Regions from separate parts of the Kitasatospora sp. NPDC057940 genome, predicted to be linked through region 1. Evidence: riboswitches for the same ligand, from Rfam matches in the RefSeq annotation. Region 1 holds a riboswitch; each other region holds the start of a gene.

Region 1 (7,618 bases):
GACGTCGCGCAGGTGCTCCAGGGTGATCTCGTAGAGCTCGCCCTCGATGGCGGTGTCGACCGCCGGATCGGCGAGCAGGCCCGGGCAGACGTCGTCGATCGAGAAGAAGCGGTAGCCGGGGGCCGTCCGGGCCGGGCCGACCAGCGAGTCGGCGACCTTGGCGTGGAACGGTCCGCCGACCATGGCCTGGCCGTTGAAGAAGATGCGGGGCACGGTTGAACTCCTTACCGGGTACCGGGAAAAGGCCGTTCCGCACGGCGCCGGGAGGACAGGTGGGATCGTCGCCGTACGGAACGGAGCAATGGGCCGGCGGGACTGCTACACCCTGGCAGGCGGCAGCGGCGGCGCCGGCGGATAGATTGGGGCTCAGCCCAGCAGGGGAAGCGCGGGGAGGGTCAGGAAGTCCGCGAACTCCTCGGCCAGGGCGACCTGTTCGAAGAGCTGGGCGGCCTCGCGCCAGCGGCCGCCGGCGTACGCGTCCGCACCCAGCTCGGCCAGGAGTTCGGCCAACTCCGCGGCGACCAGGGCGCGGACGAGGTCCGCGGTGGCCTTCTCACCGGTGTCGGACAGGACGACGCCGTTGTGGATCCACTGCCAGATCTGCGAGCGGGAGATCTCCGCGGTGGCGGCGTCCTCCATCATGTTGAAGATGCCGACCGCACCGAGGCCGCGCAGCCAGGCCTCGATGTAGCGGATGCCGACCTGGACGGCGTTGTGCAGCCCCGCGTGGGTGCAGCTGCCGCCGGCGCCGGCGATGTCGAGCAGCTGGGCCGCGGTGACCGGCTCGGAGGGCCCGGGGTGGTCCTTCTGGTGGGGGCGCTCGCCGAGCACCGCGTCGAAGGACGCGCGGGCGACCGGCACCAGGTCCGGGTGGGCGACCCAGGAGCCGTCGAAGCCGTTGCCGGCCTCGCGGTCCTTGTCCGCCTTGACCTTCTCCAGGGCGGCGGCGTTGACCTCCGGGTCCCTGCGGCTGGGGATGAACGCGGCCATGCCGCCGATCGCGTGGGCGCCGCGCCGGTGGCAGGTCTGCACCAGCAGGCGGGTGTAGGCGGCCATGAACGGCGAGGCCATGGTGACGCTGTTGCGGTCCGGCAGGACGTACTGCTCGCCGGCGTCGCGGAAGTTCTTGACGATCGAGAACAGGTAGTCCCAGCGCCCGGCGTTGAGGCCGGCCGCGTGGTCGCGCAGCTCGTAGAGGATCTCGTCCATCTCGAACGCGGCGGTGATGGTCTCGATCAGCACGGTGGCGCGGACGGTGCCGTGCGGGATGCCGAGCGCGGCCTGGGCGTGGGTGAACACGTCGTTCCAGAGCCGGGCTTCGAGGTGGCTCTCGGTCTTCGGCAGGTAGAAGTACGGGCCGGAGTTGGGGTCCTCGGCGCCCTTGGCGAGCAGCCGGGCGGCGTTGTGGAAGAAGTACAGGCCGAAGTCGAGGAAGGCTCCGGCGACCGGGGTGCCGTCGACGAGCAGGTGGTTCTCGTCCAGGTGCCAGCCGCGCGGGCGGACCACGACGGTGGCGAGTTCGGCGGCGGGCTTGAGGGCGTACGCCTTCCCCGCGGAGGTGGTGAAGTCGATCCGGCCCTCGAAGGCGTCGATCAGGTTGATCTGGCCGCTGACCACGTTCTCCCAGGTCGGGGAGGTGGCGTCCTCGAAGTCGGCGAGCCAGATCCGGGCGCCGGAGTTGAGGGCGTTGATGACCATCTTGCGGTCGGTGGGACCGGTGATCTCGACCCGGCGGTCCTGGAGCGCGCGGGGCGCCTCGGCGACCTTCCAGTCGCCGGCCCGGACGTCGGCGGTGTCGGGGAGGAAGTCCAGCGTGCCGGCCCTGGCGATCTCCGCCCGGCGGGCCTTCCGCGCGGCCAGGAGCTCCTGTCGGCGCCCTTCGAAAGCGCGATGGAGGCCGACGACGAAGGCGACCGCCTCCGGAGTGAGCACCTCCTCCGCCCGGTGAACGCGCGGACCGGCGACAGTGACGACCGGAGCAGCGGGGGAGGCGCCGACGGGTCCCTGTTCTGTAGCCATGGGCAGGACACTCCTAAGCGGTTGAGCCTGGCGAAGGGAGCTCCGGTGGGAACTTCCTTGATCGGAACCCACCTGTCGGTGGATTCGATTCTGTAAGGTGGAGACTAGTTTCCGCGATACAGAATTTCAACGGTTTGTTGATGTGATCGCCGGGACTCTACTCCTCCCCGACAGCGAAGGGAACGCCGGTGGTTTCGACCCCCGACACAGCATCGACGGCCAGCACGGACCGCGCGACCGGCGGCGTGCAGTCCGTCGAGCGCGCCTTCCAACTCCTGGAGGCGCTGGCCGACTCCGGCGGCGTGGCCACCCTCAGCGAGCTCTCCGCCAGCTCCGGCCTGCCGATGCCGACCATCCACCGCCTGGTTCGTACCCTCGTCCAGCAGGGCTATGTACGCCAGGACACGGCGCGTCGCTACACCCTCGGCCCCCGGCTGATCCGCCTCGGCGAGACGTCCAGCCGGCTGCTCGGCAGCTGGGCCCGCCCCTACCTGGCCGAACTCATGGAGGCCACCGGCGAGACCGCCAACCTGGCGGTGCTGGAGGGCGGCGAGGTGGTGTACGTCGGGCAGGTGCAGTCGCGGCGCTCGATGCGGATGTTCACCGAGGTCGGCCGACGAGTGCAGCCGCACTGCACGGGCGTCGGCAAGGCGCTGCTGGCCCAGCTCCCCGAGGACGAGGCGCGCGCCATCCTGGGCCCCAACCCGCTGCCCGCGCACACCGAGTACACCGTCACCGACCCGCAGGAGCTGCTGCACCAGCTCGCCGAGGCGCGCGAGCGCGGCTACGTGGTCGACGACCAGGAGCAGGAGATCGGCGTCCGCTGCATCGCGCTCGCCGTACCGGGCGCGCCGACGCCCACCGCCCTGTCGGTGTCCGGCCCGGAGGCCCGCATCCGGGCCCTGGAGGAGCAGGCCGGCACGTCCTCGCTGGTACCGGTGATGCACCACATCGCGGCTCGGCTGGGGCAGGTCCTCGCCCCCTGACCCGTCGTCACCGCCCGCTTCGCGCACGGGAAGTCGATCCGGTCGACTTCCCGTGCGCGCGCTCCCCCGTTCGAGCGGACACCGAGCGGGTTGCACCTACCCCCGGCGCAGGCTCCGCCACCCTGGTGCGGACGCGGCCCGCAACGGCGCGGGCGGCCGGGGCCCCGGGACAGGGTGGACGACGATGACGTGCAGGCGTTCGACAATGCGGGGCGGGTCCGGGCAGGGCGGGTCCGGGCAGGGCGGGTCCGGGCGCGGCCGGGCCGGGCGCGGCGAGTCCGGGCAGGCCGGCAGGCTCTGCGGATTCCGCGCGGCCTCGCTCGTCGCCGCGATGGCGGCCGGCTGTTCGGTGGCGACGCTGACCGCCGACCCGTCCTGGGCACGCCGGCCCGAGCCCCGGCCGGCGGTGGACACGGCAGCCCCCACGGCGTCCCGCTCCGATCTGGAGGTGGTCCGGCTCGACCCGGACGCCGCCCCGCCCGGCGGCACCACCACCGTCCACGCCTTCATCGCCAACCGCGGCCCGGACACCACCGCGGCACCGTTCACCGTGCTGGTGACGCTGCCGCCCGGGGTCTCCCCGGAGGGCCCGTACTTCCCCGAGGACTGCGAGGTGCGGCTCAACGGCCGCCAGGTGCGCTGTGTCTTCCCGGCCGGACTGCCCCCGCTGCGCAGCGCGACCGCGCTGGTGCCGGTGCGCCTCTCCCCGGACCTGCCGATCGGCAGGCTCACCGGCGGCTCGGTCACGGTGCGCGGCGTGGACGACCCGGACGAGGGGAACAACCGGCAGCCGTTCGACATCACGGTGGTCGAGACGGCTCCCGGCTCCTGACCCGGAAGCCCCGAGGGCCTACCGGTACACGCGGACGTAGTCGGCGGCGAAGGTGATCGGAGCGGTGCCCTGCGGCGCCGGGTGGTACTTCCCCGCGCCGACCGACAGGTTGAGGATCAGGTACGCCGACCAGTTGGCGCCGACGCCCTTGCCGTCCGAGAACACCTTGGCGCCGTTGACGTACCAGTCGACCGAGGTGGCGCCGTAGTAGGTGCCGATGGTCACCCACTGGTCCTTCGCGACGGCGCCGGCGTCGGTGTAGTACTTGGGGTTGCCGGGGTTGACGTGGTTGGTCAGCTCCAGCAGGTTCGGGTTGTCGGGGTGGTACTCGAAGGAGTCGACCTCCCCGTTGCCGTTCTTCCAGGTCCAGAAGGCAGGCCAGGCGCCGGAGCCGGACGGCAGCTTGACCCGGGTCTCGGCGTAGTCGCCGGTCCTGACCTGGAAGCCCTCGCTGGAGCCCTCGGTGGTCAGGAAGCCGGTGTTCCAGGCCTGCTTGCCGTTCTCCAGCGTGGTGGTGCCGGGCGCGGCGGTGAAGGTGGCGACCCCGTTCGCGACGCTGACGTTGTTCTTGTTCAGCAGGTCGAGCTTGTTGTCGTCCGGGTTGTGGTTGCCGTACTTGTAGGCGGTGCTCTTGTCGCCGACCCAGCGCGAGCCCCAGCTGATCGGGCTGTTGAACTCGTCGGACCAGGTCAGCGACTTGCCGGCGACCGGGGAGGCGGGGGTGCCCGCCGACGGGCCGGCGGTGGCGCTCGGGCTGCTCGGGCTCGGGGTGCTCGTCGGGGTCGGCTTCGCGGTGGGGGTCGGGGTCGGGGTCGGGGTCGGGGCGGGAGTCGGCTTCGCGGTGGGCGCCGGGGTCGGAGTCGGAGTCGGCGCCGGGGTCGGAGTCGGAGTCGGCGCCGGGGCGCTGGAGACCACCAGCTGCTGCGAGGCCAGGTTGTGCCAGGCCCCGCCGAGGTCCTGCCAGAAGCCGAACTGGGTGTACGTCCCGGCCGGCAGGGCGCGCGCGCCGCTGGTGAAGGACAGGCCGCTCGGGCAGATCTGCACGTTGGAGGCGTTGCCCGGGAAGTCGAGGTTCGCACCGGCCGCGTTCCGGACGCCCACGCCGACGGTCTTCGCGGTGAAGCAGGCCGAGGAGTGGAGGGTCAGCGAGGCGGTGGCGGCCTGGTTGGCGACCATGGTCGCCGGGGCGAGTCGGTCCTGGGTGACGGTCGGGGTGGTGGCGGCCTGGGCGCCGGAGACGGCCGGCAGGCCGAGCAGTCCGGCGCCGGTGACGGCGAGTGCTCCGGTGACGGCGAGGGCGGCGTTGCGGCCCCGGTGGGAGGGGCGGGCGTGGCGCGGCGCGCGGCGCCGGGCAGGCTGGTGCATGGCGGTGTCCTCTGCGACGCCTGCGAGGTGAGCTGTCGGATTCGGGCTGAGGCAGCCCGGCCGCCGGTGGAAGCGGCTTCACCCCTAGCCACGGCCCGCACGCGGGAGCGTACGGGCCGGGCGCTGACCTTGGTTCCCCCGCTCCCGTCCGCTGTGGTGCTCGGTTGCCGGCCGACGGGTGGACAGGACTCGGCGTCCCGACGGCGGGGGTCCGCGAGGGCGGACGACGGTTGCAGGCTAGGCAGGCCGTGCGTGAACGGACAACCTGCCAGGGCCGGTTGTCGCACAGGTCACAGTGGTGTCGATCAACGACGCTGCGTGGTGGATCAGTTGGGACGGATCAGCGGAGCCGTTGAGCTGCCGAACGACGAATCGGTGAATCGACGGGCCTCGGGTCCACGGGCCCACGGGTCCACCGGTCCACGGGTCCACGGGTCCACGGGTCCACGGGTCCACGGGTCAAGCGAGCCAGTTGTCGACCTGGCTCTCGGCCTCCGGCGCCCAGGCGAGTTCCAGGTGGTTGAGGCCGGTGAGCAGCCGGGTGCCGCCGATCGTCGCGATGCCGGTGGTGTCCAGGGCGCTCGCGGTGAACACGATGCCGTCACTGGGCCCCCGGTTCTCGTTGAGCACGCCCGGGATGTCGGCGGACCCGCCCGCGAGCAGGTAGGTGCGCACCGACGCGGGGACGCCCGCCTGTTGCAGCGGCGCGATCAGCGAACCGGCGTCGATCGCCGCCTGGATGCCCTGGCCCGAGGTGTAGAAGCCCTGGCCGCCGTAGTAGGTGGTCCACCAGTCCTGGGCGGTGCCGTCCACCCCGTACCGGCCGTCCCAGCGGGCGAGCAGCTGGCGCTGGCCCGGGTAGCAGTCGTAGCCGCCGGTGGGCAGCACGCCGAGGCAGGGCTGCGCCGTGTAGGTGCCGTAGCAGGTCATGTAGAGGTGCGGGGACGGCGCGTTGGCGGTGCCGCCGCAGGCCGGCCAGCTCGCGAGGTCGAACGACCAGCCGTGCGCGTACACGTAGTCGAGCCCGCCGTTCGGGCCCCCGAGGGTGATCAGGCGGCGCACGTCGCCCGCGTAGGCCCGCCCCCAGGACGGGCGCACCGAGGACACGTACGCCCGGGCGGCGACCTCGCCCTTGCTCCACGCCACCACGTCCACCTGGGGGACGCCGAGACGGGCCCGGATCAGCGCGACGGCGTCGCCGACGGCCTGCGCCTGGAGCAGGTTGTCGCCCTGCTTGTGGGCGAAGCCGATGGCGAACACCCGGTGGCCGGTGCCGGCGAGGTACTGGGCGAGGCCGGTGGACGGGCAGGCGGAGGCGCCGCAGGTGCCGCTCTCCCCCGGGTTCGCCCAGGCGCGGTCGGCGTTGTCGTTGGCGCCGTGGACCAGCAGCACGGGGGTCGGACGGCTGCCGGTGTCCCAGCCGGTCGCCGAGTACAGCAGGAAGCGGCTGGAGGCGGGCTGGCCGGTGCCGCCGAAGTACGTCCGGCGGGCGCCGTCCTGGTCGCCGCGGCCGTCGGCCGGGTACTGCTCGGTGCGGAAGCCGGGGGTGGTGTCGAGGTAGCGCTCGACCTTGGCCCAGCCGTTGCCGGGAGCGGGGAAGGCGGCTTCGAGGGTGAGCGGGGCGGTGGCCGCCTGGGCGGCGGTGGCCTGGGCCGGAATGGGGGTGCCGAGGAGCAGCGCGGCGAGGGTCAGCAGGAGGGCGGACAACGCGGTGGGGGTGCGTCCGACGGCGGTGGGGGTGTGCCGCATGGGAGTGGGGGTGCGTCTCATGGGGGTGGACGGTAGGACCGGCCGCCGGCGGGCGCCCAGGTGCCCGCCGCACACCCCGCGGGCCTGCGCGGTGGCGGCCGGTGCCGTGGCGCACCGCCCACGGGTGCGCCCACCCGGCTCACCGGGTCGGATAAATTGGAGGTCCGACATCTTCCGCAGTGCACAAGACCGCCGTGCACGGCCCCACAGGAACGAGGTACCGCCCCACCATGACCGCGCCCCTGCCCGCCTTCGCCGGCCGCACCTACCTCTTCCGGGCCGACAACGGCGCGGCCTTCCGCAACACCTACTCGGCCGACGGCCGGCGGCTGCGCTGGGAGGGCCTCGGCGAGTCGGCGGGCCAGTGGGAGGACGTGCGGCTGCACGTCGCCGAGGTGGCGCCGGAGATCTACTTCATCAGCTGGACCGAGGAGAGCGGGATCACCGTCAGCCACGTGATGGACCTCGGCCGGCTGACGGTACGCGCCTTCTGGACGTACGAGGGCGAGGGCGGCCGGGTCGGCGAGCTGCACACCGGGACGCTGGAGCGGGTGGCCTGAGCCTTACCGCTCCCGCGCCCCTCGCTGTCCGCCTGCTTACTCAGGCCGTCTGAGCAGACTGCCTGCTCGGACGGCCTGCCCAGGCGGTTTGCTCAGGCGGTTTGCTC
Region 2 (7,618 bases), on a different contig from region 1:
TGCGGTCCGCCGCCCGGGCGGACCTGGATCGGCAGCGCGCGGAGTCCGAGGACGTCCGCCGGGAGGCCGAGTCGCTGCGGAAGAAGGTGCGCTCGCTGGAGAGCGACACCCGCCGGGCGCAGGCCGAGACCAGGCGGCTGACCGCCGAGCTGGAGGCCGCGAGGGCGCAGGCGGCCACCGAGCGCGGCGCCGCGGAGTCCGAGGCGCGGCGGCTGCGGCACCGGGTCGGCGAGCTGGAGACGGCGGCCGAGCAGGGCCGCCGGTCGGCCCGCGAGGGCCGCAGCGTCGAGGACATGCGGCTGCGGCTGCTGCTGGACACGGTGCTGCAGTCGGCTCAGGGGCTCCAGCGGGAGCTGGCGCTGCCGGTCTCCCAGATCCGGCCGGGGGACCTGGTGGAGGCGGTGGTGCCGGGTGCGGCCTCGCCGCACGACGTGGCCCGGCGCGGTCTGGCCGACGACGATCCGGCGCTGCTGGACCAGCTGCTGGCGATCCCGCAGGTGCACCTGGTGGTGGACGGCTACAACGTGACCAAGACGGGCTATCCGACGCTGCCGCTGGAGCAGCAGCGGATCCGGCTGCTGGGCGGGCTGGCGATGCTGGCCCAGCGCACGCAGGCGGAGGTCACCTGCGTGTTCGACGGGCAGGACCTGGACGTTCCGGTGATCATGGCGCCACCGCGCGGGGTGCGGGTGCGGTTCAGCCGGACCGGCGAGACCGCGGACGAGCTGATCCGCCGTCTGGTGCGGGCCGAACCGCAGGGCCGTCCGGTGGTGGTGGTGTCCACCGACCGGGAGGTCGCGGAGGGCGTGCGGAAGGCCGGCGCGCGCCCCGTGGCTTCCGTTCTGCTGCTGAACCGGCTGGCGCGGCCCTGACGGCTTCCGCGACGGGATGACGCCTGGTCAGCGCCCGGTTTGCGGTGGTGTGCACATCCGGTGAAGCCCGCGGGGGAAGTGGAGTTCACGCCTTCGGGGGAGTGGCAAAACCCGTGGATCTTCCCTAGGGTGTGGCGTCAAACCTATTTTCCGGATTCTCACCTGATTGGGTGAGGCCGATGGAAGAAGGAGCAATTCCCTTGGCCTCGCACCGCCGTCCCAAGCAGCCGAGCCGCGCCCGGGTCTCCGTGCTCACCGCTGCCGCGGCGACCGCGGTCGCCCTCTCCGCGCAGGTCGCCGCGCACGCCGCGCCCCAGCCGAGCAAGAGCGACGTCAAGGCGCAGATCGACCAGCTCCAGCAGGACCAGGAGCAGGCGGCGGAGAAGTACAACGGCGCCAAGGAGCGGGCCGACCAGCTCCGCAAGCAGTCCGACCAGCTGCAGGACAAGGTGGCCCGCAGCCAGGACGAGATGACCCAGCTGCAGACCGGCCTGGCCGGCGTGGCGGGCGAGCAGTACCGCACCGGCGGCATCGACCCGTCCGTCCAGCTGATGCTCTCCTCGGACCCGTCCGGCTACCTGGAGAAGGCGTCCAGCGCCCAGCAGGCCAGCGCCAGCGAGTCCGAGGCGCTCAAGGGCCTGCTGGACCAGCAGCGCCGGCTGGACCAGGAGAAGTCCGAGGCCGCCGCCGTCCTGGCCTCGCTCGACTCCACCACCAAGGACCTGAACCAGGCCAAGACGGACGTCAACCAGAAGCTGAAGGCCGCGCAGGACCTGCTGAACTCGCTCAGCGCCTCCGACCGCGCCGCGCTGCGGGCCCAGCAGCAGCAGGACGACCGCGCCTCGCGCGGCAGCGACCGTGCCGACCTCGGCAGCCTCCCGCAGGCCGGCGGCTACGCGGGCGTGGCCGTCGCCAAGGCGATGAGCAAGCAGGGCTCGCCGTACGTGTGGGGCGCCACCGGCTCGACCACCTTCGACTGCTCGGGCCTGATGGTCTGGGCGTACGGCCAGGCCGGCGTCTCGCTGCCGCGCACCTCGCAGGAGCAGGGCAACGTCGGCACCAGGGTCTCGCTGGACCAGGCCCAGCCGGGCGACCTGGTCATCTACGGCCCCGACCGGCACCACGTCGGGATGTACATCGGCAACGGCATGGTGGTCCACGCGCCGCACACCGGTGACGTGGTGAAGGTGATGAAGGTCGACGCGATGCAGATCAACACGATCCGCCGGGTCTGACGTCCCGACACGCCCGAAGGGCCCGTCCGGGCCTGTGATCCACGCCACCCTCGGACCGGGGGTGGCGTTCGGGTTTTGTCCGCAGCATGACTCCCCGATGAAGAGTGATCAGCTTTACGTACGGCGGTGATCACTATGTGTCATATTCACAAAAGAACTTTGGTCTTCTTCCGTCTTTTTTCTGACAAGGATTTGAACGGATCACGGTTCAGTTACTAGGGTCGTGCCCCGAACCACCGCACTCCCGATCGCCCAGCCAGGGTGGCGGCGGTGGTTTCCGTCGAGTTCGTGACGCAGCGGGGCGGGCCCAGTGCCTGCCCGACGGGGAGCCCAGCAGTCGGGGGCGCTGTCGAACGGAGCCGGGGAACCACGTTCCTCCGGGGTGAATCGGCGCCAGGTCGGCCGGTGGAACGGCCGTGAGGCGTCGTAGGGCACGCTTCCGGCCCGAACCCGTCAGCTCACCCGGTAGACGGCGTAGGAAGAAGGAGTCCGCCTTCGTGGCGTCCCATCGTCGTCCCAAGCCCGCAAGTCGCACCCGGGTCTCGATCCTGACCGGCTTCGCCGCGGCGGCCGTCGCGCTGTCCGCGCAGTCCGGCGCCCACGCCGACCCGCAGCCGACCAAGGACCAGGTCAAGGAGCAGGTCGACCAGCTCAACGACCAGGCCGAGGTCGCGACCGAGAAGCTCAACGCCGCCCAGGAGAAGCAGCAGCAGCTGCAGAAGCAGGTCACCGACCTGCAGGACCAGGTGGCGCGGCAGCAGGGGCAGGTGACCGACCTGCAGGGCGGCCTGGCCGAGATCGCCGGCGAGCAGTACCGCAACGGCGGCATATCCCAGACCGTCCAGCTGATGTTCTCCGCCAGCCCGGACACCTTCCTGAGCCAGGCCGACACGCTGAACCAGGCCGGCGGCACCCAGAAGGGCCAGCTCAAGCAGCTCCAGGACGAGCAGCGCAAGCTCGACCAGGTGCGCTCCGAGGCCCAGGGCAAGCTCGCCGAGATGGAGACCACCACCCAGCAGCTGAAGAGCGCCAAGGACGAGGTCCAGGGCAAGCTCAAGGCCGCGCAGGACCTCTTCAACACCCTGTCCGAGCAGGAGCGCCAGGCGATCCGCGCGGCCGAGGAGAAGGCCGCCGCCGACGCCAAGGCGAAGGCCGACGCCGCCGCCAAGGCCGCCCAGCAGCAGCAGGCGGCCCAGCAGGCCGCCGACCGCTCCTCCCGGGACAACAACCGCAACGACCTGAGCGCGTCGCAGGCCCCCGCCGCGCCGGTCAGCAAGCCGAGCGCCGGCAGCTCGCGCGGCGCCGCGGCGCTGTCCATCGCCGCCTCCAAGATCGGCAGCCCGTACGTCTACGGCGCCTCCGGCCCCGGCTCCTTCGACTGCTCGGGCCTGATGGTCTGGGCGTTCAACCAGGTCGACGTCTCGCTGCCGCGCACCTCGCAGGAGCAGGCCCACGCCGGTACCCGGATCGGGAGCGACCTCTCCCAGGCCCAGCCCGGCGACCTCCTGATCTTCTACGGGGACGCCCACCACGTCGGCATCTACGCGGGCAACGGCCAGGTGCTGCACGCGCCGAAGCCGGGCGCGTCGGTCCGCTACGAGGCCGTCAGCAACATGCCGCTGACCTCCATCGTGCGGGTCTGATCCCAGCGCAGGTCCTCCCAGGCCCGGCCTTCCACCACGGAAGGCCGGGCCTGCGGCTTTTCCGGCGACTCGGACCGGTGTCCGATTAAGGGTCAAATATTCGGGTTGGCGGGGGTTTGGACTCGGTTGCCCGGACTCGCTAACGTCTGCCACCGGACTCCGCTTCCAGGGCCGCCCGCGTTGGTGCGGCGGCGGGGCCCCACCGCCGGATCGGAGCCGTTGCCGCCATGCCCGTGCACCGTCGTTCCCAACTGTTCGCCCGTGCGCTGGTGCTGACCGCGGCCGCCACCACCGCCCTGGGCGTGACGACGGGCGGCAGCGCCCAGGCCGCCCCCGCCGCGCCGGACGCGCCCACCCGCAAGGACGTCAAGGCGCAGGTGGAGCAGCTCTACGGCGAGGCCGAGCAGGCGTCCGAGAAGTACAACGCCGCCCAGGAGGCGCAGCAGCGGCTCCAGGGCGAGACGACCGTCCTCCAGGGCGAGATCGCCGTCGCCCAGGACCAGCTCAACCAGTTGCGCGGCGACCTCGCCACCGTGGCCGGCGCCGAGTACCGCGGCGGCGGCATGGCCCAGACCGTCCAGCTGATGCTCTCCACCGACCCGGAGGGCTACCTGTCCCGGGCCCGCACCCTCGACCAGGCCGCCGAGCGGCAGCAGGAGACCCTGCACGAACTGGCCACCCGCCAGCGCCGGCTCGACCAGCGCCGCACCGAGACCGCCGGCAAGCTCGCCGAACTCGACCAGGCCCGCCGCTCGCTCGCCGACAGCAAGCAGCAGATCCAGCAGCGGCTCACCAAGGCCCAGCGGCTGCTCAACAGCCTGGGCGTCGCCGAGCGGGCCCGGATGGCCGCCCAGGACGCCCGGGAGGCCGAGCAGCGCGCCACCCGGGGCACCGACCGGCTGGACCTCGGCACGGCCCCGCCCGCCTCCGAGCGCGGGGCGGCCGCGCTGGCCGCCGCGGTGGGGATGATCGGCTCGCCCTACCTCTACGGATCCACCGGGCCCCGCGCCTTCGACTGCTCCGGTCTGATGTACTACAGCTGGCGGCAGGCCGGAGTGACCCTGCCGCGCACCTCGCAGGCCCAGGCGTACGCCGGGCAGCGGGTCAGCCTCTCCGAAGCGCGGCCGGGAGACCTGGTGATCTTCTACCGGGACATGCACCACGTCGGGATGTACGCCGGCGGCGGGGTGATCGTGCACGCCCCCTACCCGGGCGCCAGGGTCCGCTACGAGAGCGTCAACGCGATGCCGGTCACGGGGGTGGTCCGGCTCTGAGCCCGGCACCGTCCGACCCCGACGCCCCCCACCCGACAGACGGCGCCCGCCGGACGCTGTCCCGGCGCGGTGCGCTGCTGCTCGCGGCCGGCGGGCTGGCCCAGCTGTCGCTGCCGCCGGCCGCCCCGGCGGCCCCCTCCGCGGCCGGGCGGGCGTCGGACCGGCTGGCGTCGGACCGGCGGGCCGAGGTGGCCGCGCTGCTGGACGCGCGGGCCCGGGCGCTGCCCTCCTGGTCCGGACCGGCGGCGATCGAGGCCGGCTACCGCAACCTGGTGCTCGGCGCGGACGCCGGGCCGGAGCGCCTCACGGCCGCCGCCGACCTGGCGGTCCGGATCATCGGCTACGACGACTACCCGGTGGTGTACCCGCGCCGGATCGATCTGGTCCGGTCCGGTGGCGGCTGGCGGGTCGACCGGGAGGAGAGTGCGAGCGGGCCCCCGGCGCTCTGGGACCTCGGCTCCGTCCGGTCCGCGGCGGGCGCGCACTGCCTGGTGCTCGGCCTGGCCGACGGGCCCGACCCGGCACCCCTGGTCGCGGTGGCCGACCGGGCCGCACCCGCCGTGAGCGAGGTCTGGGGCACCGGCTGGCCGGGCCGTCTGCTGCTCGAAGTGCCCGCCACCGCCGAGCAGTTCGCCCGGCTGCTGGAGGTCGACCCGGCGGGCTGGGCGGGCATGGCGGCGGTCACCTCGGCCGCCCCCGGCGCGCCCTGGCACACCCCCGCCGACCGGGTGCTGGTCAACCCCGACACGTTCGGGCGGCTCAGCGACTTCGGCCGGCAGGTGGTCGTCACCCACGAGGCCACCCACGTCGCGACCAGGGCCGACACCCGGGCCTGGACACCGCTCTGGCTCTCCGAGGGCGTCGCCGACTGGACCGCCTACCGGGGCTCCGGCCGGCGCCCGCAGCAGATCGCCCCCGAGCTGGCCAGGGACGTCGCCGCCGGCCGGCTGCCCACCGCGCTGCCCGCCGACCGGGACTTCACCGCGGGGGCCGACGGCATCGCCCAGGCGTACGAGCAGGCCTGGCTCGCCTGCGAGCTGATCGCCCGGCGCTACGGGCCCGAGCGGCTCGTCGCGTTCTACCGGGCGGTCGGCGGGGCCGACGGGCAGGGGGAGGACCGGGACCGCCGGCTGGACCGGCTGCTCCGGGCCGGACCGGGCGTGGGCCTGGCCGAGTTCACCCGGCTCTGGCTGGACGAGGTGGCCGCGCTGCGCGGTTGAAGGCGCGCGTCGTTCAGCGCCGTTGCCTGGCCGGGGTGCCGGGCCGCTGTCCGGCCGGGGTGCCGGGCCGGTCGATGCCGTCCAGCAGGTCCTGCTCGTAGGCGATGCCGGGGCGCACCGGGTAGGCGCCGGCGGGCACCGGCTCGGGCTTGGCCAGCACCACCGTCGCCGGGAGCTGTGCCGGGCCGCGGGTGGCGCGCCAGAGCCGGACGCAGGAGAGCACGGTGGCGGCCAGCAGCAGCAGGTTGCGCAGGCTGAGCACGGTGACGCCCCAGGGCTCGCTGGCGAGGATCCGGCTGAACATCAGCGGGAACTCGGCCAGCGTCAGCGGGCAGGCGAGCAGGATCAGCAGGGCCACCGGCCGCTGGCTGCTGCCGCGCACGGTCAGGCAGACGGCGGCGACGCCGATCAGCCAGACCAGGTACTGCGGGCTGATCACCCGGCTGGTGACGGTGAAGATGAGCAGCGCGCTGAGCGCCGCGTCGTACATGGTGGCCGCGTTGCGGCGCTTGGCGGTGAAGCGCCAGAGCAGCAGCCAGGCGAAGCCCAGCACGGTGCCGGCCATCATCACCTTGCTGATCACGGGGACCCACGGCCCGAGCATCTCCGGGGAGCCGTAGTTCATGGTGACCTTGCCGTCCCAGGCGTCCGCGAGCCGGGCGAAGTGCAGCGGCAGTGCGCCGAGCGACTCCACCTCGATGCCGCGCTCCTTCTGGAAGGCGAGGAAGCCGAAGGCGCCGTTCATCCCGGCCGCGAGCAGGAAGCCCACCGAGACGGCGGTGGCCGCGGCCAGCGTCCAGGCGCGGCGGGTGCGGCGGCCGGAGGGGGTGCCGATCAGGGCGAGCAGCGGCCAGATCTTGATGATCCCGCCCAGGCCGAGCAGCATCCCGCCGATCGCCGGGCGGCGGATCAGCGCCAGCAGGCCGGCCAGGGCGATCGCGGTGACGATGATGTCCAGCCGGTTGTAGACCATCGGGCCGAGCAGCGGCACGGCCACCACCCACATCCAGGCGCCGGTCAGTGCCCGGCCCCGGCGCAGTCCGGTGCGGACCAGCAGGGCGGTGGCGGCGATGTCGGCGATCCCGCAGATCACCCAGAAGGAGACCAGGTACGACCAGGGCAGCAGGCCGGGCAGCAGGATCACCAGGGCCGCGCCGGGCGGGTACTGCCAGGTCACGTCGTCGAACGGGAAGGTGCCGGTCTGCAGGACGCCGTACCAGGCGTGGTAGATCATCCAGACGTCCGCGGTGATGTCCCCGCCGATCCCCTTGATCACGCCGGTCATCAGCAGCACCAGCAGCGTCCGGGTGGCCAGCCAGGTGGCGCCGAGTGCGGCGAGCGCCCCGAACGGGCGGCCAGGGGCACGGGCCGGCT
Region 3 (7,618 bases), 200 kb from region 1:
CGTCGGACCAATGGCGCCGGCTCCACCAAACCCCCGTTTTGGTGGAGCCGGCCGTCTTCGTACCGGGCGCCCGGGCGGCGCCCACCGGCGCGCGGTCCCACGGTGCGACTACCGGCTCCGCCAGTATATTGGCCCGGAGCCAACGAACGTTCGGAGCAGACACGATGGCACCTCGCGGGGATTCGGTCAATGAGGAGATGCGGCAACGCTCCCGTCGGCGCATCATGCGAGCCACCGTCGAACTGGTCGACCGACACGGATACGCGGGCACCACGCTGACCGACATCGCCGAGCGGGCCGGGCTCGCCCGCGGGCTGCTCTCCTACTACTTCGACGGGAAACGGCTGCTGATGCAGTCGGCGACGCACCGGATGATGCACCAGTCGCTCTCCGGCGCGCTCGCCGAGCTGACCCCGGACGCCACGCCGGCGGCCCGGCTGGCCCGCGCGATCGACGCGGTCCTCACCCTCGCCCTGGAGCATCCGCGGGTGATGCGCTCGCACCTCGCGCTGATCCTGGACCCGGACTCCGGCACCTTCGTCCAGGACCCGGAGCAGCAGCAGCTCGGCGCGATCCTCCAGGGCCTGCTGCTCGACTGGGGCGCGCCGGACCCGGCCGCCGAGCACGCGGTGCTGCGCAGCGCGCTGATGGGCGGCTGCATCGGGGTGCTGCTGCCGGGCGCCGAACTCCCGCTGGCACTGATCCGGGCCGACCTGTTCCGCCGCTACGACCTGCCCTGGGAGCTGGGCACCCCGCCGCAGGCAATGCCGCCGGAACGCGAACGGCCGCCGGCCCGCGGCTGACGGCGGGTGGACGGCGGCTCGGTGTCCGGGCGAGCGATCGCCGGACCCGTACGCTCTGCGGGGAGTCCCCCTCAGCGCTCCTTGAGGATCGAGGCCAGCAGGTCCACGGTCCGCTCGGGCGTGAGGCTGTCCACGCAGAGCCGCTCCATGACCTGGATGTACGCGTCGACGTCGTCCCGCTTGTCGAGGTACAGCGCGCTGGTGAGCTGCTCCAGGTAGACGACGTCCGCGAGGTCCTGTTCGGGGAAGCGCAGGATCGTGAACGCCCCGGACTCCCCCGCGTGCGCGCCGAATCGGAACGGCATCACCTGGATCACGACGTTGGCCTGCTCGGCGACGTCGATCAGGTACTGCACCTGGCCGCGCATCACCTTGGGCCCGCCGACGGGGCGGCGCAGCGCGGCCTCGTCGATCACGGCCCACAGCCGCGGGCTGGCGCCCTCGGTCAGCAGCTTCTGGCGACGCAGGCGGAGGCTGACCCGCCGCTCGATCTCCTCCTCGCTGACGACCGGCCGACTCTGGCCGAAAACCGCCCGTGCGTACTCCTCGGACTGCAGCAGTCCGGGGATGAACTGCACCTCGTAGGTGCGGATCAGCTGGGCGGCCTCCTCCAGGCCGACGTAGGTCTGGAACCAGCCCGGCAGCACGTCGTTGAAGCTGTGCCACCAGCCGGACTTGTTGGCCTCGCGGACCAGCCCGAGCAGTGCCTCCCGCTCCAGGCCGTCGTCCACGCCGTAGAGGCTGAGCAGGTCGGCGACGTCGCGCTCCTTGAAGCTGACGCGGCCGAGTTCCATGCGGCTGATCTTGGACTCCGAGGCCCTGATCGCGTAGCCGGCGTCCTCGCGCGTGATGCCGCGCGTCTCACGCAGGCGACGCAGCTGAGAACCGAGGAGGATCCGGCGGACCATCGAGCCGCCGCCCGGCTGAACTGTGGTCATGCGGTCGAAACCTCCACCTAGGGCAAACAGCGCACAGTCTGCCATCAGTTGAGCGCTCACGGTGCCGATACTGACGGATGTTCCTATCAGTTCCACACTCCACACACCAGGATGCACGTGCATCCGGCGCTTGCATATGCCAATAGTGCGACTGCACGTGAATCGACTCTTGCATCTGCAGTGAGCGCACACCACCATGGTGCACGTGCACCTGCACATCCCTGGCATTCCCGCGGGCTCCGCGTCGACCCCACGCGCGACTCCGTGCACCGACCCGGCAGCGTTCCCCCGCGCCACCGGGGGATCGTGTGCGCGCGCGCTGGTCGAGGGGGCGGCCGAGCGGCCGAGCGAGTCGGAGGTGACCGGCATGACCCCGGCGGGTCCAGCCGTGTCCGCCCCCTTATGGGAGGAGCTCTTCATGAGCACCGGTACGGCTTTGGCGGTTGACCCCCATGTGGTCACCTGTACGCTCGCTCCTCGCTTCGAAGCCGTCAGAACCGCGCGCGACTTCGCCAGAACCTCTCTTCAGCGCTGGGGCCTGATGGAGCTGTTCGACGACGTCGCGCTGGTGGCCTCGGAGCTGGTGACCAACGCACTGCGGCATGCGATCGGCGCACGGCCCGACCCCGCGGGCGGCGTCCAGGGCGAGTACGACTTTCCCATCCAGCCGACCCCCGAGGGCCGGCTGCCGATCCGAATAAGCCTGGTCCACCGCTCTCCCCAGGTGGTCTGCGCGGTGAGCGACCCGAGCTGCACCGGCCCGGTCGCCCGGGAGGCCGACTTCGTCGCCGAGTCCGGCCGCGGACTGCACCTGGTGGAGTCCTTCAGCCGCTCCTGGGGTTGGCACCCGCTGGGCAGCGGCAAGGTGGTCTGGGCCCTGTTCGAGGCGGAGCCGGCCACCGGTTCCGAACTCGGTGGACGGCACCGGCGCTCGGCCTAGCGCCAGACGGCGCGCGGCCGGCCGAGGGAGGCCCCGGGAGGACCGCACCCCGGGCTCCGCGGGGCGGGTCGACGGGCCTGGCACAGGTGTGCCACGGGCTCCGGCTCAGCCCTCAGGACGATTCCCACGACGATTCCCGGGCCCGCCCCCCGGACGAGCCGGCCGGACCGACGGCCGGACACCCCGGCGGCCCGACGCACGTCCACGTCCGAGCCCCCCGCCGTGCGCGGGACCACCCGCCGCACCTGCGCGCGGTCGACCGCGAGAGCGCCCGTCGCGAGAGCGCCCGTCGTGCGGCCCCGGACCGGCACCGGAAAAGACAAAGGCCGTCGCGGTGTCAGCACCCACGACGGCCCCCCGATGGCAGGACGGCGGCCGGTCAGACCGCCAGGTGGTCGAACTCCCCGTCCTTGGCCCCCAGCAGCAGGGCGGCGATCTCGGCCCGGGTGTAGATGAGCGCCGGACCTTCCGGGAAGCGCGAGTTGCGCATCGCCACATCGCCCCCCGGCAGGGCCGCGAACTCGACGCAGTTCCCCTGGGAGTTGCTGTGCAGGCTCTTCTGCCAGACAACCCCCTTGAGGTCGGCGGCCGCCATCCCGTTGTAGGTGTCGTACGAGCCGTACGTGTCCTGCGAGTCGTGCATAGAAATCTCCCGAAGAGCTCCGGAGTGGTCGTCCAGCGCGGCGCTCCCGGCACCCGCCGAACGAACGGACCGGCCCCGTACCGGCCCGGCACAACGCCTCACTTGACGCGATGATAGCTGCTGTGCACGTGCATCAGCACGGGACATTGCAGGTGCACGAGGCCTTTCACCGGCAGTTCTGAACTCTTCACGGTCCCTTCTCCTGACGGTACGTAAACGGACATAGCCGAGTGAATCGTCAGATTCTCGATAACCGGCCGTGAGCGGTTCCCCGCTGAATGTTGATCTTCAGGCGCCCGGAGTCGCGCCTTCGTGACCCTCCGTCAGGCGACCTCCTGGCTGTGAGACATCTCACGCGCCACAGAAGCAACTCGACGCCCCGTCGGACACGTCAGGGCAACCAGCGGCGATCGCTCGAGGGCTGGGTGAGATATGTCCGGATTGCGGGCAAACCGCCCGGCCGGACACGACGGGAGCGCGGCGCACCCGCCATGACCACGTGAAACCCGAACGGCAGCCGAATGCAGGCCTGACGGGCCGATGTCCTACGATCTCCGGCATGAGCACCGCAGCCATCCCGGGCGCGCCACTGCCCGTCCGCACTCCAGGCTCCCGTGCGCGGGGGCGCCACCGTCGCCCCGAGCGCCCCGAGATCCCGGCCGGATCCCCGGCCCTGGTGCTCGCCGTGCCCGCGACCGCCGGGCCCGAGTCCCGCTCGGTCGTCGAGGAGCTGCTGTCGATCGTCCGCAGCGAGCAGAACGGCATCCAGACCGCCGTCGGCTACCTCCCGGGCGAAGCCGCCCAGGGCGCCGACAGCGACGACCGCACCGTCGCCGAACTGCTGGCCATGGCCGCCGAGGCCGGTCTGCCCGCGCCGGTCCTGGTGCCGCTGGTACCCGGCCCGCACGGATTCCTGACCGAACTCCACGCCCTCGCCGCCGAGTACGGAGCCCCCGTCACCGACGTGCTCGGCCCGCACCCGCTGCTCGCCGAGGCCGTGCACGTGCGCCTGTCCGAGGCCGGCCTGGCGCGTGCCGACCGGGCCCGGCTGTTCGCCATCGCGACCGCCGCGGACGGCGTCGTGCTGACCACCGTCGGCGGCGAGGAGGCCGCTGCCGCGGCCGGCATCACCGGTGTCCTGCTGGCGGCCCGGCTGGCCGTCCCGGTCGTGCCCGCCGCGCTCGACGTACCGGGCTCGGTCGCCGCGGCCGTCAACCACCTCAAGGAGACCGGCTCCCAGCGCCCGGCGCTGGCCCCGCTGGTGATCGGGCCGGAGGCCGACTCCGAGCTGCTCGCCACGGCCGCCGAGGAGACCGGCTGCCCGTCCGCGGCGCCGCTGGGCGCCTACCCGACGGTCGGCCAGCTGATCGCCTCCACCTACCTGGCCGCGCTGCCCGCGCCCTCCCCCGAGGCCCTGGCGCAGGCCGAGGCCGAGGCGGCGGAGGCCGCCGAGGGCGCCCACGCCGACCACTCCGGCCGGGGCGGTCGCGCCGCTCACGCCGCTCACACCGCCGCCGAGGAGTCGGCCGGCCAGTAGTAGCGGTCACCGCACGCGGGAAGGGCCCGGAACGGCTACGTTCCGGGCCCTTCCCGCTTGTCCCGTAAGGGAGTTAAGGGGGGAATAGGCGTGATGTCCGTTCTGTCCATATTTGTTCGCCATCGCACGACACGCCCCCCGACGCCCGCAGTGTGGACACGCCACCTTCCCGACGGGCGGACCCCCGGGCGACCCGACCCACCGTCACCCACTCCCTGAAGCGCAGACAGTTGCGCGCACCCTTCGCCGTGTTGCCGGAAATCGATCATTTCCGATCATGAAAAGCGAAGGGAACGACCGTTCTCGCCAAACCGTGATGCGCGTCACAGGTGTTTGCAGTTTGAACTTAAGTCTGCTTAACGTGCTCCCCGTTCGTGGCCACACGAACCCAGTTCATCCGCGACGCCGAGTCCTGCCGTCGGATGTCCTGGCAGCGCGAAAACGCACCACGGCAGGAGCGGGGGACCCACAGGTAAGTCGCCCCGGACCGTTCCCCGGAACGATCCAGGGCTAGGGGTGAAGCCGCGCCCACAGCGCGGCCGGGCAACTCCAGCCCGAATCCGACAGCTCACCTCGCAGGCGTGGGAGAGGACTGCGTCTTCATGCTGCCCACCAACGGCACCCGTCCGTCCAGTCGTACCCGACGCGTGATCGCCGCCGTCGGCGTCGCGGGCGTCGGCCTCACCATCCCCTGCCTCACCTCCGGCACCGCCTCCGCCGCCTCCGTCGCCACCTGGGACAAGGTCGCCCAGTGCGAGAGCACCGGCAACTGGAGCATCAACACCGGCAACGGCTTCTACGGCGGCCTGCAGTTCACCTCCAGCACCTGGGCCGCCTTCGGCGGCACCGCGTACGCCCCCCAGGCCAACCAGGCCACCAAGGACCAGCAGATCGCCGTCGCCGAGAAGGTCCTCGCCTCGCAGGGCCCCGGCGCCTGGCCGGTGTGCTCGGTCCAGGCCGGCCTGACCAAGGGCGGCGCCGCGGCCGCCGTCGACACCTCGGCCGGCTCGACCACCGGCTCGGCTGCCGGTTCGACCGCCACCAAGCCCGCCGCGAAGCCGGCCACCCCGGCCGCCAAGCCCGCGCAGACCCAGGCCCCGGCCGCGAAGCCCGCCAAGCCGGCCGCACCGGCCCAGGACCAGGCGCAGGCCCCCGCCGACTCCACCGACGGCACCTCGGCGCAGAAGGGCCAGAACCAGGCCCAGAACAGCGCCCAGCCCCAGGCCGACGACTACACCGTCGCCTCCGGCGACTGGCTGTCCTCGATCGCCGACAAGCACAACCTCCAGGGCGGCTGGCAGCGGCTGTACGAGCTCAACCGCGGCACCCTGACCGAGGGTCCGGACAGCATCTACCCGGGCCAGCGCCTCTCGTTCAAGGACGGCGGCCAGGCCCAGCAGTCCGGCTCGGACTTCACCTGGTTCGACCGCTCGCAGAAGTCCGGCCAGACCTCCAACGGCGGCGCCGCGAACACCAAGCCGGCCGCCCAGCCCCAGGCCCCGGCTCAGACCCCGGCCACCAAGCCGGCTTCCAAGCCGGCCGCCCAGGCCCAGACCCCGGCCCAGACCCCGGCGCCGGCCCCGGCCGCCACCGGCAGCATGGCCGCCGCGGTCTCCTTCGCCAAGTCGAAGGTCGGCCAGGCGTACGTCTACGGCGGCACCGGCAACGGCGGTTGGGACTGCTCCGGCCTGACCCAGGCCGCGCTGCGCGCCGCGGGCGTCTCCGTCCCGCGCGTCGCCGCCGACCAGGCCGCCGCCAGCACCCGCGTCTCGCTGGACAGCCTCCAGGCGGGCGACCTGCTGTTCTGGTCCAACAACGGCCAGAACTCCGGCGTCTACCACGTCGCGATCTACATCGGCGGCGGCCAGTACGTCGAGGCCGCCAACCCGAGCTCGGGCGTGCGCCTGCAGACCGTCGCCAACTGGGCGCCGGACTTCGCCGGCCGGGTCTGAGCACGACCGGCGGGTGACAGGATCCGCCCCCGGACCACGAGGGCTGACCCGGCACCCGGACAGCACGCAACGGGCCCCGGAGAGCAACTGCTCTCCGGGGCCCGTCCGTTGGCCGTCCTCAGCGCGCGCAGGCCCCCGTGGACCCGCGCATGACCAGCTCCGGCTGGAACATGAACTCCCCGCGCTGGGCCGCGTTTGCGCCGACCTCCTCCAGCAGCGCGTCCACCGCCGCGGTCGCCATCGCCTCGACCGGCTGGCGGATCGTGGTCAACGGCGGCTCGGTGAAGGCGATCAGCGGCGAGTCGTCGAAGCCGACCACCGAGACGTCGTGCGGCACCGACAGCCCACGCTGCCGCACCGCCCGGATCGCCCCGAGCGCCATCATGTCGCTGCCGCAGACGATCGCCGTGCAGCCCTTGTCCAGCAGCGCGCCGGCCGCCGCGTGCCCGCCCTCCACGCTGAACAGCGTGTGGTGGACGAGCTCCTCGGCCTCCTCCTGGCTCCGCCCCAGCACCTCGCGCATCGCCGCCGTGAAGCCCTCGATCTTGCGCAGCACCGGCACGTACCGCCGCTGTCCGACCGCCAGCCCGATCCGCTCGTGCCCGAGTTCGGCCAGGTGCTGGACGGCCATCCACATCGCGGCCCGGTCGTCCGGCGAGATGAACGGCGCGTCGATCCGCTCGCTGTAGCCGTTGATCAGCACGAACGGGACCCCTCGCCCGGTCAGCCGGGCGTAGCGGTCGTGGTCGGCGGTGGAGTCGGCGTGCAGCCCGGAGACGAAGACGATGCCCGCCACGCCCCGGTC
Region 4 (7,618 bases), on a different contig from region 1:
GCTCGAAGGCGCCGTGCCCGGCCGCCCGGACGGCGAGCGACAGCATCGGGTGGGCCAGCCCGGCGGGGAGGCTCCCGGCCCCGTCCGGCGGCGCCCCGCCCGGATCCTGGGGTATCCGGGCGTCCGCGTGGTCGAGCAGGTGGGACAGCCGGTGGGCGCAGGCCTCGCCGATGGTCTCCAGGACGTCCAGGTCGCGGCGGGGGACGGTGCCCCGGTGGGCCAGCGCGAGGGCGAGGACGCCGACCGGCCGCTCGTCGACGACCATCGGCAGGGCGATCACGGCGACCATGCCGGTGCCCATGCCGGCGTTCTTGTTCGGGTAGTCGACGCTGGTGTGCTCGGGACTGAGCAGGTAGGGGCGGCGTAACCGCAGGGCCATCGCGGCGGGGAGGTCACTGGCCGGATCGACGATGCTGTAGCGCTCGTGGGCCCAGTCCGGCAGCCCGTGCGAGGCGGTCAGCCGGAGCATCCCGGCGGAATCCAGCAGGTAGAGCGCGGAACCCTCGCCGGTGATCCACCCCGGTCCCTCGGCGAGGACGGTGCCGAGCAGTTCGGCGGCGCTGGTGCAGCCGAGCAGCAAGCGCACGCAGCGCATGGGGCTGCGGGCGGTGGGACTGCTGCGCGGCGTCCGGCTCTCGTCCTCGGAGGGGGGAACCCACGGAGAGCTCAGGTCCATCGGATACCCGGCCTTTCCGCTCTCGGGGGGTGGGTGCCCTCTGGGTGCCCGAACGGGCACTTAATTCTTAATACCTTATTTCTCAGGTGGGTGCTGAAGCGGGTGAATGGTGGCCCAGACGGCGTACCAGCACCAGCGTCCGGTCGTCCGCCGCGTCCCGCGCCACCGTCCGGACCAGCCGCTCCGCCGCGCCCCGGGTGAGCTGCTGCTGCGTCCGCCACGGCCGCACCACCGGCTCGGCCGCCGCCAGCAGCCGACCCACCCCCTCGTCCAGGTCCCGACCCGGCACCTCCACCAGGCCGTCGCTGAACAGCAGCAGCGAATCGCCCCGCCGCAGCCGCCCCGACACCGCCGGATACAGCGCGCCCGACACCAGCCCCAGAGCCGGGCCGCCGTGCCCCGACCGCGCCCAGCCGCCGCCGTCCGCCCGGCGGAACTGCGCGGGCGCCGGATGGCCGGCGTTGAACAGCAGGTAGTCGCCCGTCGCCGGGCGCAGCGCGAGGTGCACCGCCGTCGCGAAGTCGTCCTCCCAGCCCATCCGCACCAGGTGGTCGTTGGCCGCCGGCAGGAACGCCTCCGGCGGCACCCGCCCCAGCAGCATCGCGAACGCGCCCGACAGGTGCGTCGAGCGGGCCGCCGCCCGGCTGCCCTTGCCCGACACGTCCACCAGCAGCAGCTCCAGCAGATCCTCCTCGGGGCGGTGCGCGCACAGCAGGAAGTCACCCGAGAACGAGGTGTCGCCGGCCGGCGCCAGCGCACTGTCGAAGTGCCAGTCGAGCAGCCGCTCCGGAAGCCGGGCCAGCGTCCGGGTGTGCTCGGCCAGCTCCAGCAGCATCGAATCGCCCTGGGTCCCGCGCAGACCCAGCCGGTGCCGGAACCGGTTCGCGGCCAGCACCGTCACCGCGGTCGCGGCCAGCACCAGCGTCACCCCGATCCGCACCCCGAGCGGATCCCGCACCACCGCCCCCAGCACCCCGCCGGCCAGCGCCGCGCACACCAGCACCAGCAGCTGACCGCGCCGCAGCAGCAGCCCGCCGACCACCAGCGGCAGCACCAGCGCCGACGGCGGCCAGCTGTACGGCAGCACGATCGGCAGCACGCTCAGCACGGCCGTCACTCCGAGCAGCACCCCCAGCGCGTACCGCGCGGCCCGGGCGTTCCCGTCCAGCAGCCGCAGGTACCACCGCCGCGCCCTCGCTATCGGTGCGGGCACGTGGACCTCCGCCAAGGGGTCGGCGGTCCCCTGTCATGACCACCAGTCAGCCCGGCCACACTAACCCGTCCGCCCCCACCGCCCCCAGGCCCGCTGCCCGCCCGCCGCACGGGAAGTCGGCGGGTCCGACTTCTGGTGCACGCCCCACCCCGTGTGGTGGTGGTTCCGCCGTCGTCGTGGGAGGCCGGGCGGGTTGTGCCACGGCCGGTGTCTCAGAGGGTGGGCCAGGTGCGCAGGCCGGTGGTGAGGAGGGTGATGAGGCGGCTCTGGGTGGTGGCCAGGTCCTCGGCGAGCTGGAAGCCGCCGCCGATGGAGAGGGAAGCGAAGCCGTGGGCGACGGAGCGGACGGTGCGGGCGGCGTGGATCGCCTCCGCGCCGTCGAGGCCGTACTCCCGCAGGACGGCGATGATCACCCCGACGAGCCGCCCGGCCGCGCGGGTGAGGTCGTCGTCCGGCTGCGGGGCCTGGGGGAGCGCGTTGTAGCGGTGCGGGTACTCGGTGGCGTACGCGTGGTAGGCGCGCAGGACGGTGTCGACGGCGTCGTCCCCGCTGCGGCCGACGGCGGCCTCGGCGAGCCGGTCGGCGAGTTCCTCGGTGACCCGGACGGCGATGAGCCGCCGCAGTTCGGCGAGGCCGCCGCTGACGTGCTTGTACAGCGACGGGGTGGCGACCCCGGCCCGGGCGGCGACGGCGGCCAGGGTGAGGGCCTCGGTGCCCTGCTCGTCGATGAGGGCGAGGGCGTGGTCGACGACCTGCTCGGGGGTGAGTCCTACTCGGGGCATGGCGCGGGCTCTCCGTCGGTGGAAGGGGGCTGATGTGGCGGGGCGGGGCTGACGTGGGCGGGCGGGGCTCAGACGAGTTCGGCGAGGAAGGGCAGCAGGGCGTCGGCGGTGGCCTGCGGGTTGTCGGCCATCGGGTAGTGCCCGGATCCGTCGATCATGACCTTCCGTGCGTCGAGCGCGGCGGCCTGCCGGTCGGCGACGGCTTCCGGCTTCGGGAAGTCGGGGTCCTTGCTGCCCATGATGACGAGCGAGGGGCAGCGCACGGCCGCGGTCCAGCCGACGGGCGCGGAGTCCCCGCTGACGTATCCGCGGGTGGCGGTCTTGCGGCCGGGGGTGCGCATGGCGGCGACGAGTCCGGCCACGTACGTGTCGAAGTCGGCGGGCTTGGCGCCCGGGTAGGCCAGCTTGCGGTGGTAGAGGCCCCAGAAGGCGGGGGAGTGGACGGTCAGGAAGCCCATGGCGCGGAGGGCACCGCGCAGGAGCGCGCCGGGCGGGGGGTTCTCGACGAAGGCGTCGACCAGGGCGATGCCGGCGACCCGCTCGGGGGCGTCGCCGGCGGCTTTGACGACCGTCGCGCCGGTGTAGGAGTTGCCGACCAGGACGGCGCGGTCGATGCCGAGGTGGTCGAGCAGGGCGAGGACGTCGGTGGCGATGGCGGCGGGGGAGTAGTCGTCCCAGACGATCGAGGATTCGCCGAAGCCGCGCAGGTCCATGGTGATGACCCGGCGGCCGGCGGCGGCCAGCAGCGGGCGGAGGTGCCGGTAGGCGGCGCGGGTGTCGAGCATTCCGGGGAGCAGCACGACGGGAGCGCCGTCGCCCTGTCGGGTGTCGTCGTAGGCGAGGCGGCCGCCGGTGACGTCGAGGTACTGGGTGGTGGGGGCGCTGGTGGCGTTCATGGCAGGTCTCCGGAGGGTTGCCGGTGCGGGCTTCGGCGCTGCCGCCGATAGCCATAAAGCTAAGGCTAATAGCCTTAGCCGTCAAGCCTTCGCGCCCTACGGAGCGGGGGAGGCCGGCGAAAGGTTTGCAGGTGAAGGGTCGTTCGTTGACGTCCGATCACGTGAGGTGGCGTCAATGGTGTTCAAAGGGGTCCAGGGGTGCCCAAGGGGAACAAAACGCCCGTCATGCCCCAGAATGCCCCGCCCGTCTCAGGTCGTCCCGGGCGAACGGCTTGGAATCAGGGCCTCCTAGGATTAACGTTTGATAACGCAGCGCGGTCGTCAACGCCGTACCCAGACGGCACCGTGCGCCGTCGCCTAATCCCGCCGACCGGCCTCCGGGCAGGTCAGGGAGCCGGGGAACCACGTTCCTTGGGGTGAATCGGCGGGGCTCCGGCCCGGCCGTAGGAGACCTTCCTGCTCCGAACCCGTCAGCTAACCCGGTAGGCGCGAAGGAAGGAAAGGAGCGCGCCTCCGTGGCGTCGACGCACACTCCGGCACACCCGGCCGGCCTCGCAGCAGGTACCCGGCTCCTCGACCACCCCGGCCCGGACGGCCCCGAGTACGCGGGCCCGGAGGTCGAGACCAACCGGCACCGGATGCCGCGTCAGGTCCGCGGGACCTCCCCGCTGCTCGGCGTCACCGCCGTCGCCGCCACCCTGGGCGCCACCGGCTTCGCCTCCGCCACCCCGGCCGCCGCCCCCGCCATCGAGACCCCGGACGAGACCCCGGTCGCCCTCTCCGCCGACCCCGGCCTCGCGCTCGCCGCCCGCATCCAGCTGCAGGCCGACAGCCAGCGCACCGCCGCCGAGGAGGACGCCCGCGTCCAGGCCGCGAAGGAGGCGGAGGCCAAGGCCGCCGCCAAGGAGGCCGAGGCCAAGCGGGCCGCCGAGGAGGCCGAGCGGGCCAAGGCCGCCGCCCTCACCCTGCCGGTGCGCGACTACCACCTCACCGCCCACTACGGCCAGAGCGCCCGTTACTGGGCCCACCTGCACACCGGCCTGGACTTCGCCGCGGACACCGGCACCCCCGTCTACGCCGTCGGCCAGGGCACCATCACCTCGGCCGGCTGGTCCGGCTCGTACGGCTACCGGATCGTCGAGACCCTGCCCGACGGCACCGAGATCTGGTACTGCCACCTCTCCTCGATCATCAAGGGCTCCGGCAAGGTCGCCTCCGGCCAGCAGATCGGCAAGGTCGGCGCCACCGGCAACGTCACCGGCGCGCACCTGCACGTGGAGGTCCGCCCCGGTGGCGGCGCCCCCGTCGACCCGGAGACCTGGTTCCAGCAGCGCGGCCTCAACCCCTGACGCACCCGCGAAGCCCCGGCCGCCGGAACCAGAAGGCACCGCGGCCGGGGCTTCGCCGCGTCACTCCTGCGCCGGGTCCGCCGGGTCCGCCGACTCCGAGGGGTGCGCGTCGAACTCCTCCTGCGCCGGCCCCGCCAGCCCCTCCATGCGGGCGTCGAACTCCTCCTGCGCGAGCCCGGCCAGGTACGCGTCGATCTCCTCCTGCCCCGGCTCCGGCGCGAGGTCCGGGAACTCCTCCACCAGCATTCGCGGCAGCCCGGGCACCGTCCACTCCCCGTACAGGTCGAGCGCGGCCTCCACCGCCGCCTCCTCGAACGCCCCGAAGTCCCCGGCCAGCTCGTCCGGCATCGGCCGGCCCAGCGCCGTCAGCTCGGCCAGGTTGCGGTAGCTGCGCCGCATCAGGCCCTGCTCCAGCAGCCGGCGCGCGCCGTCGGTGGCCATGCCGACCGAGATCACCCGGGTCGGGCTCCAGCCCTGCTCGTCCACCTCGTCCAGCCAGCCGGTCTGCGCCAGTGCGGCGAACCTGGCCAGCCGCTCCTCCTGCGCCAGCTCCCGGAAGCCGGTCAGCCACTCCCGCACCGCCTCCGGATCCGCGACGTCCGCCCCGTACGCGTGCAGCAGCAGCGCGTACAGCCGGGGCCAGGTCACCAGGTCGGCGCGGCGCAGCAGCCCGGCCGCGACCTCGCCCTGCCACTCGGCCTCGGCGTGCAGCCGCTCCTGGCGCTTGGCGTTGAGCCGCTTGGCGGCCCGCTGGTGGTCGGTCAGCAGCCGGACGGCGGCGCCGTACGCCAGCGGGTCCGCCTCCGGTTCGGGTTGGACGTACAGGTAGAGCCGCTCGTACAGCAGGTGCTCCACCGCGTTCGAGGTCAGTTCGGGCCAGCCGTCGTGCATCCTGCCCTCGCCCAGCTCCAGCAGGGCCAGCACCGCGCGCAGCGGCGCTTCGGCCACCGGGGTGCGGTCCTCCTCCGCCGCCCAGGCGAGCAGGTCGGAGGCCCTGGTGCGCGGGGCGAGCCGCAGGTCTTCGTCGTTCATAGCTCGAACGGTAACCGCTGGCCGGGAGTAGGGTCGGCTGCCATGGTCCCCGTACGACTCACCGGCCCCCGGCTGGCCATCCGCGAGTATCACCACACCGCAGGTGACGTGGACGCGCTGTACGGGCTGTTCGGCGACCCGGAGGTCACCCGCTACCTCCCCTTCGAGCCGCGCGACCGCGAAACCTGCGCCGACCAGATCGAGCTCTACCTGGAGGAGGCGATGGCGCCGGAGCGGGACACCTACCGGCTGGCCGTCACCCGGCGCGAGGACGCCGAGGACCCGGCGGACGCCACGCCGATCGCCCACGCCTCCCTCACCCTCGGCAACCACCGCTCCGCCCACCTCGGCTACGTGCTGGGCCGCGACGTCTGGGGCCGCGGCTACGCGGGCGAGATCGCCGGCCTGCTCTGCGAGCTCTCCTTCGAGGCCCTCGGCGTGCACCGGCTGGCGGCCCGGGTCGACGTGGACAACGCCGCCTCCGCCAAGGTGCTCCTCCGGCTCGGGTTCCAGTTGGAGGGGCGGGTCCGGCACGACCTCTGCAAGGGCGGCGTCTGGTCCGACTCGTACCTGTACTCGCTGCTCGCCGACGAGTGGACCGGCGCGACCGGCTGACGGCCCGGCGCGGACGTCCGGCGTGGACCCGACGCGGACCCGGGGCAGGCCCGGGGGCAGGCCTGCCGGGTCAGGCCCGGGGGGTTAACCCCACCCCCGATCCGCCAGGCCTCCGGATCCTCCCCGGCCCGCCGTTCGACCAGACTGATGCCATCAGCAGTCGAGAACGAGGGACCGGGGCCGGGACATGAGCATCAGCCGAAGCACGCAGGACCGTGAGTGGGACGTCCTCGGTGGTTACGGCGACGACCCGCGTCCCGCTCGGGCCCACCGGACCGAGGAGCCGCCGGCCGTCTGGCGGGCGCCGTTCTCCAAGCACTACTACCGCGAGATCGGCTACACGCTCACCGGCCTGCCGCTGTCGGTCATCGGCTTCTCCGTCTCGATCGTGCTGTTCTGCATGGGGATCGGCACCTTCGTCACCGTCCTCGGCCTGCCCGTGCTCGCCCTCCTGACCACCGTCGCCCGCGGCATGGGCCGGATGGAGCGGGCCCGGGTGCGCGGCATGCTGGCCCTGGACGTGCCCGCCCCGGAGCCGGTGCGCCAGACCCGCCCGGGCACCTGGGGGGCGATCACCGCGCGGCTGGCGGACTCGGCCGGGTGGAAGGCCGCGTTCTACCAGGTGGTGATGTTCCCGTGGGCGGTCCTCAGCTTCGCCCTGTCGCTGGTGTTCCTGCTGCTCGGCTGGGCGATGGCGCTGTACCCGCTCTACCAGTGGATCTTCCCGGCCTTCACCTCCTGGCGCGGGTACCGGATCTTCGACTTCTACGACAGCGACAACGTCCAGCACGTCTACTACATCGAGGGGGCCTGGCAGATCGCCGGCTTCTCGCTGGTCGGGGTGCTGCTCATCATCCTCACCGCGCAGCTGGTCCGCGGCCTGACCAACGTGAACCGGGCCGCCGCCCAGGGCCTGCTCGGCCGCTGAACCCCGCAGCCCTCCCCGGTCCCGCCCGCCTCCCCGGTCCCGCCCGCTTCCCCGGCCCCGCCCCCACCCGGACGTGCTCCGGATGCGGGTGGGGCCGGCCCGTGTTCGGATGGCCGCGTGTCCGCCG

What was found. Region 1 has a riboswitch for cyclic di-AMP ahead of ACFVTF_RS18500 (hypothetical protein). Riboswitches for the same ligand answer to the same signal wherever they lie in the genome.
Region 2: it holds a riboswitch for cyclic di-AMP, as region 1 does, so the genes downstream of both, ACFVTF_RS10270 (NlpC/P60 family protein) here and ACFVTF_RS18500 (hypothetical protein) in region 1, are expected to answer to the same signal.
Region 3: it holds a riboswitch for cyclic di-AMP, as region 1 does, so the genes downstream of both, ACFVTF_RS17685 (transglycosylase family protein) here and ACFVTF_RS18500 (hypothetical protein) in region 1, are expected to answer to the same signal.
Region 4: it holds a riboswitch for cyclic di-AMP, as region 1 does, so the genes downstream of both, ACFVTF_RS00095 (M23 family metallopeptidase) here and ACFVTF_RS18500 (hypothetical protein) in region 1, are expected to answer to the same signal.

What each region holds. Positions count from the first base shown of each region.
Region 1 covers NZ_JBHVPH010000010.1:208,777-216,394, forward strand. The annotation lists gene ACFVTF_RS18480 (gamma-glutamylcyclotransferase) at 1-213, opposite strand, end outside; gene aceB (malate synthase A) at 367-2,019, opposite strand; gene ACFVTF_RS18490 (IclR family transcriptional regulator) at 2,208-3,005, shown strand; gene ACFVTF_RS18495 (hypothetical protein) at 3,211-3,837, shown strand; gene ACFVTF_RS18500 (hypothetical protein) at 3,856-5,202, opposite strand; cyclic di-AMP (ydaO/yuaA leader) riboswitch at 5,205-5,371, opposite strand; gene ACFVTF_RS18505 (esterase/lipase family protein) at 5,662-6,972, opposite strand; gene ACFVTF_RS18510 (MoaF N-terminal domain-containing protein) at 7,182-7,511, shown strand; gene ACFVTF_RS18515 (alpha/beta hydrolase) at 7,617-7,618, opposite strand, start outside.
Region 2 covers NZ_JBHVPH010000004.1:422,608-430,225, reverse strand. The annotation lists gene ACFVTF_RS10280 (NYN domain-containing protein) at 1-872, shown strand, start outside; gene ACFVTF_RS10275 (NlpC/P60 family protein) at 1,073-2,107, shown strand; cyclic di-AMP (ydaO/yuaA leader) riboswitch at 2,445-2,594, shown strand; gene ACFVTF_RS10270 (NlpC/P60 family protein) at 2,605-3,750, shown strand; gene ACFVTF_RS10265 (NlpC/P60 family protein) at 3,978-5,024, shown strand; gene ACFVTF_RS10260 (hypothetical protein) at 5,213-6,244, shown strand; gene ACFVTF_RS10255 (glycosyltransferase 87 family protein) at 6,258-7,618, opposite strand, start outside.
Region 3 covers NZ_JBHVPH010000010.1:10,733-18,350, forward strand. The annotation lists gene ACFVTF_RS17660 (TetR/AcrR family transcriptional regulator) at 225-803, shown strand; gene ACFVTF_RS17665 (helix-turn-helix transcriptional regulator) at 875-1,741, opposite strand; gene ACFVTF_RS17670 (ATP-binding protein) at 2,160-2,681, shown strand; gene ACFVTF_RS17675 (DUF397 domain-containing protein) at 3,061-3,324, opposite strand; gene ACFVTF_RS17680 (hypothetical protein) at 3,884-4,861, shown strand; cyclic di-AMP (ydaO/yuaA leader) riboswitch at 5,296-5,456, shown strand; gene ACFVTF_RS17685 (transglycosylase family protein) at 5,443-6,813, shown strand; gene ACFVTF_RS17690 (LacI family DNA-binding transcriptional regulator) at 6,932-7,618, opposite strand, start outside.
Region 4 covers NZ_JBHVPH010000001.1:20,087-27,704, reverse strand. The annotation lists gene ACFVTF_RS00115 (SpoIIE family protein phosphatase) at 1-586, opposite strand, end outside; gene ACFVTF_RS00110 (PP2C family protein-serine/threonine phosphatase) at 759-1,889, opposite strand; gene ACFVTF_RS00105 (TetR/AcrR family transcriptional regulator) at 2,102-2,671, opposite strand; gene ACFVTF_RS00100 (alpha/beta fold hydrolase) at 2,740-3,567, opposite strand; cyclic di-AMP (ydaO/yuaA leader) riboswitch at 3,912-4,070, shown strand; gene ACFVTF_RS00095 (M23 family metallopeptidase) at 4,083-4,916, shown strand; gene ACFVTF_RS00090 (hypothetical protein) at 4,977-5,948, opposite strand; gene ACFVTF_RS00085 (GNAT family N-acetyltransferase) at 5,991-6,563, shown strand; gene ACFVTF_RS00080 (sensor domain-containing protein) at 6,751-7,491, shown strand; gene ACFVTF_RS00075 (hypothetical protein) at 7,609-7,618, shown strand, end outside.